Regions from separate parts of the Lysinibacillus sp. OL1 genome, predicted to be linked through region 2. Evidence: riboswitches for the same ligand, from Rfam matches in the RefSeq annotation. Region 2 holds a riboswitch; the other holds the start of a gene.
What was found. A riboswitch is a leader RNA that binds a small molecule or an ion and turns the genes downstream of it on or off. The one in region 2 is predicted to bind cyclic di-AMP.
Positions count from the first base shown of each region.

Region 1: linked by a shared signal. The riboswitch ahead of EW028_RS21875 (APC family permease) and the one ahead of EW028_RS08370 (TrkH family potassium uptake protein) in region 2 are both predicted to bind cyclic di-AMP.

Region 1 is NZ_SJDS01000017.1:18,545-26,581, reverse strand. It holds gene EW028_RS21875 (APC family permease) at 1-1,803, opposite strand, end outside; cyclic di-AMP (ydaO/yuaA leader) riboswitch at 1,922-2,071, opposite strand; gene EW028_RS21870 (PepSY domain-containing protein) at 2,285-2,809, opposite strand; gene EW028_RS21865 (PepSY domain-containing protein) at 2,900-3,571, opposite strand; gene EW028_RS21860 (sensor histidine kinase) at 3,568-4,863, opposite strand; gene EW028_RS21855 (response regulator transcription factor) at 4,853-5,548, opposite strand; gene EW028_RS21850 (hypothetical protein) at 5,667-5,951, opposite strand; gene EW028_RS21845 (InlB B-repeat-containing protein) at 6,050-8,037, opposite strand, start outside.
Region 2 is NZ_SJDS01000003.1:234,178-242,214, reverse strand. It holds gene floA (flotillin-like protein FloA) at 1-189, opposite strand, end outside; gene EW028_RS08380 (NfeD family protein) at 193-1,521, opposite strand; gene rpsU (30S ribosomal protein S21) at 1,834-2,007, opposite strand; cyclic di-AMP (ydaO/yuaA leader) riboswitch at 2,261-2,402, shown strand; gene EW028_RS08370 (TrkH family potassium uptake protein) at 2,519-3,856, shown strand; gene EW028_RS08365 (potassium channel family protein) at 3,882-4,538, shown strand; gene EW028_RS08360 (manganese catalase family protein) at 4,585-5,154, opposite strand; gene EW028_RS08355 (spore coat protein CotJB) at 5,179-5,442, opposite strand; gene EW028_RS08350 (spore coat associated protein CotJA) at 5,435-5,662, opposite strand; gene deoC (deoxyribose-phosphate aldolase) at 5,798-6,469, opposite strand; gene mtaB (tRNA (N(6)-L-threonylcarbamoyladenosine(37)-C(2))-methylthiotransferase MtaB) at 6,783-8,037, shown strand, end outside.

The DNA of each region.
Region 1 (8,037 bases), on a different contig from region 2:
TACTGTCATAATGACGACATTTCTGTGAAATAACAGTGATGTACGAATGAGAAGACTCGATTGGTTGTGTAGCATATGATGCCACCCTTTTTTCGGTAAGAATTGAGGGATAACAACTGTAACTTTATGACCTGTCTTCGTACATTGATGTTCTACTTTATCAATAAATTTAATTAATGGCTGTGTAATGCTGCGATATGGTGAATAGTAGGTAACTAATCGTACATCAGGTTGCCAGGCGTTCCACTTCTCTTCAAAAGCTTTTGCATCTGCTTGATTGAAAGCTACATAAAAGGCAATCACTTTATCAACCTTAAGTGATTTGGCATAATGTAAGGAGTTTTCCACCACCTTTGTTATACCAGCTACTGGCACAATGAAAACATTTCCCTCAATAGTAGCCAGTTCCTCATGATTTAATATTAACTGTTCTCCAACAGCTTGATAATGTTGCTTAATGCGATGGAATACAAAAATAATAATTGGTAAAAAGATAAACACTGGCCATACTTGAGGCATTTTTGTCACAAAAAACATCATTGCCACGATGAAAGAGATAGCAGCCCCAATTGTATTGATCGTAAATTTTGCTACCCAGCCTTTAGGTTTTTCGCGCCACCATTTTCTCATCATTCCCGTTTGCGCTAATGTAAAGGGAATAAATACGCCTACTGCATAGAGCGGAATTAAATGCTCTGTGGCCCCGTCAAAAAGGATAATTAAAAAAATGGCTGCAATACCTAGCATTAAAATACCATTTGAATAGCCAAGACGGTCCCCACGAATTTGGAAGATTCGTGGGATAAAACCATCCTTCGATAAATTCACAGCAAGCAAGGGAAATGCTGAATATCCTGTGTTTGCGGCAAGTACTAAAATCATTGCCGTTGTCCCCTGTACAATATAATAAAGAAAATTCCGACCAACACTAGCTTCTGCTAGTTGGGAAACGACTGTTGCTTCTGCTGTTGGTGCAACGCCATAAAAATAAGCTAGACTAACAATCCCGATGAATAAAACGGCTAAAATGGCGCCCATTGCTAAAAGCGTTTTAGCAGCATTATTTGGAGCAGGATTTCTAAAATTAGGTATGGCGTTAGAAATAGCCTCTACTCCAGTTAACGCTGAGCTTCCTGAAGCAAATGCCTTTAATAAAATAAATAGGCTAATCCCTGCCACTGGTGTGCCAATCTTTGGATGTAGCTCTGCAGGCACCTGTCCAGTTGCCACATTATAGAGCCCAATCCCGATTAGCAACAGCATAACGCCTACAAATAGATAAACTGGGTACGCCAAGATAGAAGCTGACTCTGTTACACCTCGCAAGTTTAAAATCGTTAAGAAAATCACAAATATAATAGCAATGGGTACATTATAAGCATGAAGACTTGGAAATGCAGATGTAATGGCATCTGTCCCGGCCGACACACTTACTGCTACCGTTAAAATATAATCAACAAGCAAAGAACCCCCTGCAACAAGACCTGCATTCACGCCTAAATTTTCTCGTGATACGACATAGGCGCCTCCCCCATGTGGATAGGCGAAGATAACTTGACGATAGGATAAAATCAGTGCCACGAGTAGAATAACCACTCCAGCGGCAATAGGTAAAGAATACCAAAACGCCATTGCACCTACCGTCATTAGGACAATTAAAATTTGTTCTGGTCCATAGGCTACTGATGACAATGCATCTGACGATAATATGGCCAGTGCCTTTGTTTTACTGAGCTTTTGTTCCCCTAACGCATCGGATCTTAATGGTTTGCCGATTACATAACGTTTGAATGAGGATTTCATTGATAAACACCTTCTAGTTTCATAGAATGTGTTTCGCCTTTCTAAATTACATCAAAAAACGCCTACAAGTCATCACTAAATAAGACTTGTAGACGCTCATCCGTCTGCCAAGCTCCACTTTTCTGCTCTTAACGCTTACGAGGTTAGCTGTCGGATTCGGGCCTGAGTAGCCCTACTCCTCCACAAGGAAGAGATTCACCCCAAGAATGGCTATGCCATCCATCAAAATTGGTTCCCCCGCGTTTAGTTGCTTCAGCGATTTAGAAATTTGAAACTTTTATAATGATGTCATATTACGCCTGCTAATTAAAAAAGTAAAGAAGAAAATTTTTCTCTTTTTTGAGTAAAAGCATAGGCTTTTTTTGAACATATAAATAATCGCTTCTTAAAGAAAATTTCCTGAATACCTAGTCAAAACCCACAATATAAACAATAAAAACTGCCTTAAAGGTATATTCTACCTTCAAGACAGCTCATTATATTAGTCATCAAAGCCTTGTTCAAAGTCGATAATGTTCCCAGAGACTGCATCCACATCTACTTCGTATTCATATTGACCGTCTTTCAGTTCAATTTCATATACACCATCATCAAGCTTAATTTTTGTCACTTTACCCTTTGCTTTTGTTTGGGCTGTCTTGATAGCCTGCTCTTTTGTAATTATTTTTGTTGTAGCAGTCGTAGCAGGAATATGATCATCCCAATCATCGTCATCTAGACGTTCCTTTTTCTGCTTGAGCAATTTTCCACTATAAGCATCAAATTTTAAATCATATTCTTCTGTATCTTTATACACCTCTACTTCATAAATAGAGCTAAACTGATTTTGGTCAAATTCGATATTGGCAACTGTACCATCCACTACCGCTAGAGCTTTCTTCTCAATTTCCTGCATGGATAAGACCTTTTTTTCTTGGGCATTTCCTGATAATAAAGTCGTCGAGCCAATCGCTGCACCCACTCCCAGTGTCATTACTAGTGCTGGAATCATGATCATTTTTTTCATGTTCATCTCTCCTTTGTTTTATCTAAACTTAGCTTACCAAGTGAAGATGATAGAACTATAAGAGAAACATTAGAATTTCATGAGAATGATTTAATGATCGTCATCCCATGTTACAGACAGTACTTTTCCTGAAACAGCATGAATTTGAAATGTAGCTTCGTCCTCCTGCGTTTCAATCTCAACTAAATAATAACCACCCTCTGAGGTTTCTTCAAAATCAACTGAATCCACTTCACCCTTTAATTGCTTAAGAGCTATTTGAATGGCCTGTTGCTCAGTTATAATAGGCTCTTCGATAGGTTGTTCTTGTGGCTCAACCTTTTTCTCAGCCAGTAGTTCGCCAGTATAACCATCAAACGTTAAATCCTTTTGAATTTCCTCATTTTCAACACGTACAGTGTAAATGGAGTCTGTAAGCATAACGCTTTCTACATCTCCATATTCCTTTTTAACCATTTGTCTGATCTGCTTTTCTGTTAATAGTAATTTACTATGTCCTTCTTTCAGGATAAGATCAGTCACCTGTTGTGTCGTAACATCGAGTATAGCTGCATACTTGACATCGTCACGCGTAAAAAGCATTTCAAAGGTATTTCCTTGTTTTTCAACCTGTGTAACATGACCATTGTAGATAGTCTCAATATGCCGAATAGCCTGCGCTTCACTAAGAGGTTGAACGTAAAAATAACGATGTTGAACAAACCAAATTACTCCACTACAAAAAAGGATAATAACAACAATTACTAACATCCACTTTTTCATTGCTGTTCCTCCTTTGGTATACATAAAGTAAAGCTTGAGCCTTCCCCAAGCTTACTTTTCACATCTATCGTTATACCTAATTGTTGTGCCAGTTCATGCGCTATTGCTAGCCCTAGCCCTGAACCTCCTGTTTTACGATTACGATCCTCTGTTACACGATAAAAACGCTCAAACAAATGAGGAATATGCTCGACTGGAATACCCATACCAAAATCTTGGATGGTAATACGTACTTGATTGGTTGTTTCGGTGACTTGAATACGTACTTCATCCTTACTATATTTCCTAGCATTATCCAGCAAAATAAAAAGTAGTTGCTTCAATATTTTTTCATCACTATAAATAAATTTTGGAATCTGCGCATCAATTCTAAATGTTCGATGATAAGCCTGTTCCATTTGTGAAGCTACTTTATTTAAGAAAGGGGCAAGCTCTAGTTGTTCGAAATGAACGTCCAATTGCTCTTTGTTTTTAGCTAGTTCTAGCAATTGCAACACCATTTCATGCATACGAGATGATTCATTGGCAATGGCTTGTAAGGATTCCTGAGCAACCTCCCGATTATCAAAACCCCTTCTTAGGAGGAGTTTTGCATAACTTTCAATGACAGTTATAGGGGTTTTTAACTCATGGGAGGCATTTGATACGAATTCTTGTTGCTTTTGATAATGTTGTTCAAGCTTCTCCATCATCATATTAAAAGTACGGTTAATGTTTGTTAACTCGTCGCCACCTTTTTCTGTAGTATCTATTTTTTCATATTTCCCAGTAGATGCACTTTTGCGCATGGTCTCATTTAAACGTTCTAGCGGTAATAAAATAAGTCGCCCAAGTACCAAGCTCGCTAGGAAAATTGGAATCGTTGCCACGACAGATGCAACAACTAAGATGACCTTTAACAAATCTAATGTCCGTTCTACTTCTTCCATAGATTGCTGTAATGTTATATCCACTACCGTTCCGTCGATCCAAATAGCAGGCATAGTGTAGGTAATGGCAGGGACTTCTTGCATTTCAAGGGTAGCTTGAACCTTTGTTTTCAAGCGTTCACCATCATAAATATAAACAGCACCCTCTGTGGGCATATAAGCTCTTAATACTTGCTGTAGGTTGGTTTGTGCATTTAACTGACTCAGTGTAGAGCTTAAATCATTTGCCCGTGACTGGAGCTGATTATATTCCGTATCATAGGCAAATTTCTCATACAACAAATAAATTCCACTATTTGTTGCCACTACAATAACTAGCATAAGCAATGTTGTTAGTAGATGAATTTTTGTTTTAAGTCTCATAACGATGTTCCTTTAGCACATATCCAACACCTCGAATTGTCTGAATAAGAGGTGTTGGATTAGCAGCCTCAAGCTTTTGTCGGACATAACGTATATAAACATCCACAACATTTGTATCCCCATAATAATCATAGCCCCACACAGCCTCTAATATTTGCTCCCTTGTCAGTACCTGTTTAGGATGCTTTAGTAAATAGAACAACAAATCATACTCACGAGGTGTCAGCTGAATTTCCTTATCAAAATATACAACTTCCCTTGTTTGCTCGTTTATCGATAAATGGCCAAATGTAAGTGCAACTTGCTTTGGACTCACCTTCTGCGAAAACCGTAATGCATTGCGAATTCGTGCCAGTAGCTCCTCAATTTCAAAAGGCTTTGTCACGTAATCATTGGCTCCTAAATCCAAGCCCTTTACCTTATCCTCTACTTCACTTTTGGCAGTTAGCATGATAACAGGTGTTTGGGATTCTGTTGCACGAATACGCTTTAGCACATCAATACCACTCATCTCAGGTAGCATGATATCAAGTAAAATTAAATCCCATTGCTGCTCACGGTATTGTAGTAAGCCTTCTGCTCCTGTATGGGCCATCGCTGCCTCATATCCTTCAAATTGAAGCTCCAGTTGTAGCACTCTCGCAATATTTTCTTCATCTTCTATAATTAAAATTCGATGTGTCATGTCGAATCCGTCCTTCGCCTTTTCTTTTCATCGTATACGATACAAGTGGTGAAAGTCTAATTAGAAAATGATGAGAAAGACAATACATTTCTTTTTTTGACACAGAGTATGTCTTTAACTAATAAACTTTTGGTAAAAAGCTGTATATATCCCTTTTCTGAAAAATCCCTGAGCTTACTTTAGCAACTTTTTTGCCATTTAAACGGCTTGGAAAGGGAAATTCCATATGTGGACCATTGTAATGAATAATGGTCACTGTACCATCAGAGTTATTACGCCAATCATAATTCCTTTCATCTGTTTTGATTGAAAGTTTAATCGATACAAAAGCTAAACTTAAGAATAATATGAAGAAGATAAGACGAGCAATTTTCAATAGAAACACTTCCTTTTCTATTAGCATAATAATTTACATCCTTACGCACTATTGAGTAATGTTAATAATTTGAACAAAAAAATCTCACCAAAAGCTTTATGGATAGCGATTGGTGAGGTTTTTAATTATTGATGCAAAGCTCTATACAAAAATGCTACAAACTCCGCACGTGTTACAGGATCATTTGGTCTAAAGTTGCCATTATTTCCAATTGTGATCCCATTTCCTGCGAGTATAGCTATAAAGTTATGTGCCCAGTGTGTTTTTGGCACATCCTTGAAAGTATCTTTATTCGATGAAGTTAAATTAAAGGCAAGGACTAATACTTTTGCCATTTGGGCACGTGTCATATTAGTAGTTGGCTGGAAATCCCCATCTATGCCTTCAAACAGACCTGCTTGTTGCACCTGATCGATTACCCCAAAATAGAGATGGTTTTTAGGTATATCGTCAAATTCTCGTGCGTCTTTTTTCGGTTCTAGCGCTAACGCTCTTGTTAATATCAGGGCAGCATGCTGGCGCTGAATTGGTGCATTTGGCTTGAAGGTGCCATCTTGATAGCCTGTAATAATGCCCTGCTTTGCCATCTCCTGAATCATCGCCCAGCCCCAATGTCCTTTAGAAATATCTGAGAAGATGATATCTGGCTCTGGTTGGGGTGTTGTCTCTGTTGGTTGTGGATCAATTGGTTCTTCAGGTCTAGGTTCTTGTTTTTCAGGTATGGCTGGCTCTGGTATCGGGGTTGGATTCGGAGATATACTTCCTCCACCACCCGATGAATCGTCTGTTACCCAATGAGCATATAATGTGATACTGGACTTCACTACATCTTTAGAAAAATTCCATGGTATCGTCAGTTCAATATCCTTATACCAGCCTGTAAATAAATAACCTGCCTTTGTTGGATCTACTGGCTTTGTTGCTAAGGTATCTTTAATCACCTTCTGTGATGTTACTGCACTTCCTCCATTTGTTTCGAAAACCACCGTATATTGTGTGATGACCTTTTCCCATTTTGCATATAAAGTTGTATTTTCGGTTACCTTATCCGTTGTAAAATTCCATGGTGTACTGAATACAGCATCTGTATACCAACCTGCAAACTCATATCCAGCTTTTGTTGGGTCTGCTGGCTTTATTGCTAAGGTGTCTTCAGTTACCTTCTGTGATACTACTGTGCTACCTCCATTTGTTTCGAAATCCACCGTATATTGTGGGATGACCTTTTCCCATTTTGCATATAAAATTGTATTTTCGGTTACCACGTCTATATCAAATTCCCATGGGATACTCAACGTTTTATCTTTATACCACCCTATCAATATATGACCTGCCTTTGTAGTATCTGCTGGCTTAGTCACTTTAGCTTTGTCAGTAACTTTTTGAGACGGAATCGCACTTCCGCCGTTCGTTTCAAAATTCACCGTATACTGTACGACTACCTTTTTCCATTTAGCATATAAAGTTGTATTTTCGGTTACCTTATCCGTTGTAAAATTCCATGGTGTACTGAATACAGCATCTGTATACCAACCTGCAAACTCATATCCAGCTTTTGTTGGGTCTGCTGGCTTTATTGCTAAGGTGTCTTCAGTTACCTTCTGTGATACTACTGTGCTACCTCCATTTGTTTCGAAATCCACCGTATATTGTGGGATGACCTTTTCCCATTTTGCATATAAAGTTGTATCCTCCGTCACCCTATCTATCTCAAAATTCCATAGACTATGGAGTTCTGCGTCTTTATACCAATCTACAAATAGATGCCCCGTTTTTGTTGGATTAATTGGTTTAGTAGCCTTCATAGGAGAAGTAAAAGTTTGACTTGGAACTGAACTTCCACCATTTGACTCAAATTTAAGCTCATATTGCTGTACTAAATCCCATTTCGCATATAAGGTTATATTTTCTGTCACTTTATCTATTTCAAATTCCCATAGGGTTGTGAATTTTTTATCCTTATACCAGCCTGCAAATGTATATCCAACTTTTACGGGATTTTCTGGTTTAGTAGCCGTCATATAAGAATTTATAGTTTGGCTAGGTAACGGACTTCCACCATTTGACTCAAATTGAACCACATACTGTTGTTGCACTATATCCCATTTTGCAT
Region 2 (8,037 bases):
ATTAACAATTCGAGACGGGATAACACGACGTAAGCGCATCCCAATTAATGTGAAAATACTCACACGTACACCTGCTGCTAATGCAGAAATCCACAATGCTACGGGTACAAAGGTAAAGAATACCGCAAGCACAATGAATAAAATAACTAGTCCAGCAATAGGACCAATCAAAGCTAAATCAAAACCCATTTTCTATTCCTCCATCTCTTTATCTGTTTGTCTCACAACAATGCGTGAGCCTTCAACTTTAATAATTTCTACATGTTGATTAACATCGATATAGCCACCTTCTGATACAATATCAATGCGTTCACTACCAAGTACCATTGTTCCAGATGGACGAAGTGGCGTAAGCGTTTTCCCAATTTTTCCTAACAGTTCTGTGCGATTCACATTGGATACATACCCTTCTTCTGTCGTGGTTGCATCCATTAACACAAGCCTGTTTAAGACATGCAGTTTTTTTCCGAAAAATTTCATCAGAATCACCATTCCTATCATCGCTATCACAAGCGCAATGAGAATTGCTACTATCATTTGCATCATATTTGCACCTGCCAGTATCAGACTTAGTACTATTAAGACACCACCTAAAATACCAATAATTCCACCGGGGACAAAAAACTCTGCAATTAAAAGGGCTAAGCCAACAATAAATAACAATAATGTTTCATATCCCGCAAAGCCGGCCACCATATGTCCAAAGAAAAATAAACCAAGTGCTGATAAGCCCATTATACCTGGAACACCAAATCCTGGCGAATAAAGCTCCATCACAAGTCCTAAGCTAGCGATAGACAATAGAATAGGTACAATGATGGGATTTGTAATAAAACGAGCTAACTTTTCAGAAAAGGTTGGTTCAATGGGAACAACATCACTACCATTCAAGTTGGTTACTTCTAAAAGCTCCTGAAAATCTTTAACCGTCCCTTCAGAATATTTAACCTTTGCTGCCTCTGAGGCTGATAGGGTTAACAAATTCTTTCCGCCAGCACGGTATTCTGGTAGTTCATAGTTGGTATCTGCCATTGCTAATGCATATTTAGGGTCGCGCCCTGACGTTTCTGCTGCTGCTTTCATTTGAGCAAGCCAAGCGCTATTGGCCTTTAGGTCGGCTGCATTACCTGCTGAATCGATAACTGCTGCTGCACCAATTGTTCCATTTGGAACCATGTAGATCTTATCCGCATGTAAGGCTAAAAACGCTCCTGCTGAGTGCGCATCCTTATTAATATAAGCAATCGTTTTTATTTGCGTTGCATCCATAAGCATGGCGATATCGCTTGCTGCATTCACAAAACCGCCAGGCGTATGTATTTCTAAGATAATTGCCTCTGCATTGTTTTCTTCAGCCTCTTTAAAAGCTCGTTCTAAAAATGCATGAAGTCCTCGCTCTACTTCATTACGAATCGGAACATGATAAACCTTATTACTGGCAAAAGCCGAAGTTAATGGAAACGCTAACAAAAAAGTCATCCATATCACTAGTAAATAGCTGAGGATTCTCCGTTTTCGCATCTTTTCCCCTCCCTTCTAACATGCCTCTCCTCTGTATATACGGTCAATCATGCGAAAAGTTTCACAAATCTTAAAAATTTATTCACTTATTTATCACTAGATCTAATCCCAATTATCAACACTTAGTATGCGAAAAAAAGCCGAATGAAATCATTTTGATTCATTCGGCTTTTTCATATGTACGTAAAGTTGAGCAATGTAAAATACCTGAAATTAATCAAAAATGTGATTAATTTCAGGTATAACTTTGTCTGCTCAGTGAATCATACAATTGCGTGTTATGAACGTAGGGATTTTTAATGGGAAATTAAATTACCACTTACGTTTACGTGCAGCTTCTGATTTCTTTTTACGTTTTACGCTAGGTTTTTCGTAGAACTCGCGCTTTCTAACTTCTTGAATTGTACCACTTTTTGATACAGTACGTTTGAAGCGGCGAAGAGCATCTTCAAGCGATTCGTTTTTGCGAACGACAGTTTTTGACATCTCTCTTTCCCTCCCTCCGAACACACGTCAATACACAATTAGGCAAATCACCTTCTGTTGTGTACTAAAAAATTATATCGTATTGTCTAATAATGGTCAATAGAAAGTATGCGAAATTATCAAGTGAATTTTTGGTTTTATTTTTGCTCGAATTATTCATACACAATTCGCCCACAATAAAAATAATTACATTTTCTTAACAATTAAGGGGTTTACAAAAAATAGAATAAGGGCGTAGAATAAATCACATTCAATTTCATATCGGCCAAATCTCAACTATTTGAGAACGGAGGAACCAATCTTTTGGGGTTAATTCTGCTTTAGCAGAAGGGATGAGAAAGCTCTTTCGCCATCCTACCCGTCAGCTAACTTCGTCGGCTAAAGCGAAGGAGGTCGTTATTGACCACCATTATTAGCATGCTTTCTACCCTTTTCATGCTCTAATCGTAGGTCTTTTTATTATGCCATCTAACAAACAGTTGTTTACTATTCAGAATTGAGGAAAAATTAAATGAACAATTTTAAAAGAGCATTAAATCCTCCCAAAGTTCTTGTATTGGGCTTTGCCCTCATCATTGCCATAGGTACGTTTCTTTTAACAATGCCATTTTCTACTGAGGATGGGAAGGGTTTGCCCTTTTTAGATGCTTTATTCACTGCTACATCAGCTACTTGTGTCACAGGTTTAATTGTAGTCGATACAGGTGATACCTTCTCTACTTTTGGCGAAGTGGTTCTTTTATTCTTAATCCAAATTGGCGGTTTAGGATTTATGACATTTGCCACATTATTATTTTTACTGCTTGGAAAGAAAATTTCATTAAAAGAAAGACTGCTGCTAAAAGAAGCATTTAATAATATCTCCATTGCTGGTCTTGTTCGATTAGTGAAAAGAATATTACTCTTTACAGCATGTATTGAAATAATCGGTGGTCTTATTCTATCCATTCGTTTTTCTTTTGATATGCCTATTGGAAAGGCCCTTTATTTTGGATTTTTTCATGCCATATCCAACTTCAACAACGCTGGCTTCGATTTAATGGGTGGCTTTAACGGAATGACTGCCTATGTTGATGATCCCTTTGTTGTTTTCACCATCTGTACTCTTATTACAATCGGCGGATTAGGCTTTATTGTGATGAATGAATTATATGAATATCGTGTGACTAAAAGGCTTTCTGTCCATTCAAAAATAGTCTTAGTAACGACACTTTTGCTCACTGTTAGTGGAACCATTTTGATATTTTTGTTTGAGTATGGCAACCAAAAGACACTGGGACCATTATCCGAATGGGGTAAAGTGTTAGGTTCCCTTTACCAAGCGGTTACACCACGAACTGCTGGCTCCAATACACTGGCTATTGGGGACTTAACGCATTCTACATTATTTTTAATGATTCTTTTCATGTTTATTGGGGCAGGCTCTGGGTCGACTGCTGGAGGTATTAAAATCACAACCTTTGCTGTTTTAGTAGCTACTATGTGGTCACAAATTCGAGGAAAAGAAGATGTCGTTCTCTTTAAACGTAGAATTGTTACTGAAACTATCTTAAAGGCTTTGACGGTTACAATGTGTGGAGGATTAATTGTTGTAGTCGTGACGATTCTTCTCAGTATCACGGAACAGCATCATAGCTTTATGATGTACTTATTTGAGGCTACCTCTGCGTTTGGTACTGTTGGTCTTTCGATGGGCCTAACTCCAGAGCTAACACCTGCTGGTCGTCTTCTTCTGATTATTACAATGTTCGCAGGAAGAGTAGGACCACTAACCATTGCTTTTGCCATTGCAAAACGAAGAAAAAAAGAGAGTTTCCGCCACCCAAAAGGAAATATTATGATTGGATAACCAAATGAGAGGAAGACAGAACGCTATGACCATTAAACAATACGCTGTGATTGGCTTAGGTAGATTCGGAACAAGCGTCGCTCGCAGATTGCATGAAGCTGGACAGGAAATATTAGGAATTGATATAAATGAAGAAAGAGTAGAGGATGCCGAACCCTATGTGACTCACGCTGTGGTAGCAGATACAACAGAAGAAAAAGCCTTAAAATCGATTGGTATTGGTAACTTCGATTGTGTTATCGTGGCGATCGGTAATGATATGCAATCTAGTATTTTAACCGTCTCTTTATTAAAAGAGCTAGGGATCAAAAAAGTGATTGCAAAGGCACTTGGTAAAAGACATGGGCAAGTGTTAGATAAAGTAGGAGCTGATTGGATTATTTACCCAGAAAGAGATATGGGTGAACGTGTGGCTAATCAACTCCTATCACCAAATATGTTGAATTATATCGAATTATCAAAGGAATACAGCATTGAAGAAATTATGATTCCTTCCAAAATGGCTGGACAAAACCTTCGTGATTTAGACTTGCGCGCAAAATATAACGTCAGTGTAATTGCAATTGTGCGCGAGGGAGAAATTATTATCTCCCCTTCTCCTGAGCAAATTATTGAAAAGGAAGATTTATTAGTAATGATTGGTCATCGAAAAGATCTTAGCTTATTCTCAAATATTCAGTAACCACAAAAAGGCTGTTTCAAGCTCAACTTGATACAGCCTTTTTGTCTTAGAAAACTTTCTTTTGATCTCTATCATCTTTTAAAATTTCAACAGCCTCTCTGAAGCGTTGGGAATGAACAATTTCCCGTTCACGTAAAAACTTCAAACTATCATTTAAATCCGTGTCATCTGATAAGTCAATAATCCATTGATATGTGGCACGTGCCTTTTCTTCAGCTGCAATATCCTCATACAAGTCCGCGATAGGGTCGCCCTTTGCTTGAATATAGGTTGCTGTGAATGGTACACCTGAGGCATTTTGATAAAACAGAGCCCGATCGTGATTTACATAATGATCACCCAAACCAGCTTCTTTCAGCATTTCTGGTGTTGCATCTTTTGTTAGCTTATAAATCATCGTGGCAATCATTTCTAAATGTGAAAATTCCTCTGTTGCTATATCGGTCAATAACCCTACTACTTTGTCAGGAATCGTATAGCGCTGATTCATGTAGCGTAGAGCTGCTGCCAGTTCCCCATCCGCTCCTCCATATTGTTCAATTAAAAACTTTGCAAGCATTGGGTTACATGTACTAACTTTTACCGGATACTGGAGTTTCTTTTCATAATACCACAAAGATTTTTCCTCCTAGTCTTTTGTTTAGACTTGCCATGGCCATGGTGTATCAATCCAGTTAAAAGGAAAATTCGAATAGCTTCTCCCAAAATTCATGAGTGGTCCATACTTTTGCTCAAAATCAATTTTAAGTTTCATACTTTTCTCTGTATTTTCATTAAATTGCTGAATAGCGTCATAATCGTGCGGATGAGTGTCTAAATAGAGGTTTAATTCAACAATGACGAAATCAATTGCTTGTATTTCTTCTAATTGCTTATAAAATTCGGGCGGCATCTTTTTAGTCATGCTTCCTCCCTCCTTTTAGGGGAAATGGATATGGGCTAAACAACTGTGGCCATAGTGTACCCGCCATTAGCGCTTCTCTTGCGGTTGGAAATTGTGGAAGTCCAGGTGGTTGAAAACCCATATATAATTGTGGGGGTGTTGCATAATATTTAACTTCTATAGGCTTACAAGGATCAAAGGGGCTAATATAGGGCCTCCAAGACTTATACTGTGTAAACATGACATCCTCCTTTCTGTATTTACATTCATCAGTGGAGTATATGTGCATAGAAAATTATTATGCTGATTAAACACAAAGAAGCCATAAGCTCATGTCAATGTACACATGAGCTTATGGCGCTATAAAAAGATAATATTAATAGTTGGAGTCGGCAATTAAACCATTCATAATAGCTACACCAGAGCTAGCCCCAATACGAGTCGCACCTGCTTCTACCATTTTTTTCATGTCCTCTAAGCTACGAACACCACCTGATGCTTTTACACCAAGTTCTGGACCTACAGTTTTACGCATCAGCGCGATATCCTCTGCTGTTGCTCCACCAGTAGAAAAACCTGTAGATGTTTTCACATAGTCAGCACCCGCTGCTAAAGCTAACTCACATGCTTTCACTTTTTCTTCGTCTGTTAGTAAGCATGATTCAATAATGACTTTTACAAGTGCGCTATCTTTAGCTGCTTCTACCACAGCTGCGATATCTGCCTGTACAAGCTCATAGTTTTTATCTTTCAACGCACCGATATTAATAACCATATCTACTTCTTTTGCACCGTTAGCAATGGCGTCTTTTGCTTCAAATGCTTTGACTGCTGGCGTATTGGCACCAAGTGGGAAGCCGATAACCGTACAAACTAACACGTCTGTACCCTGTAATAATTCACTACTACGTTTTACCCAAGTTGGATTTACACAAACAGAAGCAAAGTTAAATTGTTTAGCTTCTGCACATAATTTTTCAATTTGTTCTTTTGTTGCCTCAGCCTTTAATAATGTATGATCAATCATACGTGCAAAATTTTTTTCCATTGTTGAACGCTCCTTCATTAAACAAGATGTACGTACCTCTTCGAATCATATCATTTTTTCGCGATGGCGTCTAATTTCTTTCTATATAATGAACACCCAAATATAAACATTACAGAACGAGTCATGTTTATCTGAAGTCCTCAAAAGATTGTATAGAAAGTGATAACTTAATTATTTCACAAAAAAATCTTATATGTACTGATTTTATAAGGATTATGTTATCATAAATCACGTATCTAAAATATGTACAACGAAAAACTTATTAAATGTTTGGAAACACAAGGTAATGTGAATTGAAAGGATGATATATATCATGAGTAACGAGCGATCAAAAATCGTGAGTTTTCATACTCTAGGTTGTAAAGTAAATCATTACGAAACAGAAGCAATTTGGCAGCTGTTTAAAGAAGAAGGCTATGATCGAACAGAATTTGATCAACAAGCAGACGTTTACGTCATTAATACATGCACAGTTACGAATACTGGAGATAAAAAATCACGTCAGGTTATTCGTCGAGCAATTCGCCAAAATCCGGATGCAGTTATTTGTGTAACAGGATGCTATGCACAAACATCCCCTGCAGAAATTATGGCAATCCCTGGTGTTGATATTGTTGTTGGAACACAAGATCGTACGAAATTACTTGGTTATATTGAACAATATCGTGCGGAACGACAACCGATTAATGCTGTACGTAACATTATGAAAAACCGAGTATACGAAGAATTAGATGTACCAGCATTTACAGACCGTACACGTGCTTCGTTAAAAATCCAAGAAGGCTGTAACAATTTCTGTACATTTTGTATTATTCCATGGGCACGTGGTTTAATGCGTTCTCGTGACCCACAAGAAGTATTACATCAAGCACAGCAATTAGTAGATGCTGGTTATCTTGAAATTGTCTTAACTGGTATTCATACAGGTGGCTATGGTCAGGATTTAAAAGATTATAATCTTGCTCAATTACTACGTGATTTAGAGGCCAATGTAACAGGCTTAAAGCGTCTTCGTATTTCATCCATTGAGGCTAGTCAATTAACAGATGAAGTAATTGAAGTACTACGTGAATCAAAGATTGTCGTGAATCATTTACACATCCCTATTCAATCTGGTTCTGATACGGTATTAAAACGTATGCGTCGTAAATATACAATGGAGTTCTTCGGTGAACGTTTAACAAAATTACATGAGGCTTTACCTGATTTAGCTGTTACTTCTGATGTAATCGTTGGTTTTCCAGGTGAGACAGAGGAAGAGTTTATGGACACATATAACTTTATTCGCGATCATAAATTTTCTGAGCTACACGTTTTCCCATTCTCTCCTCGTACAGGAACCCCTGCTGCACGTATGGAAGATCAAATTGATGAAGACATTAAAAATGAGCGTGTGCATCGACTCATCTCTTTAAACGATCAGCTAGCAAAAGAGTATGCTTCTCGTTTTGAAGATCAAGTGCTAGAAGTTATCCCTGAAGAATTTGTGCATGATGACAGTGAAGAAGAAGGCCTTCTAACAGGCTATACAGACAATTACTTAAAAGTAGTTTTTGAGGGTCCAGAAA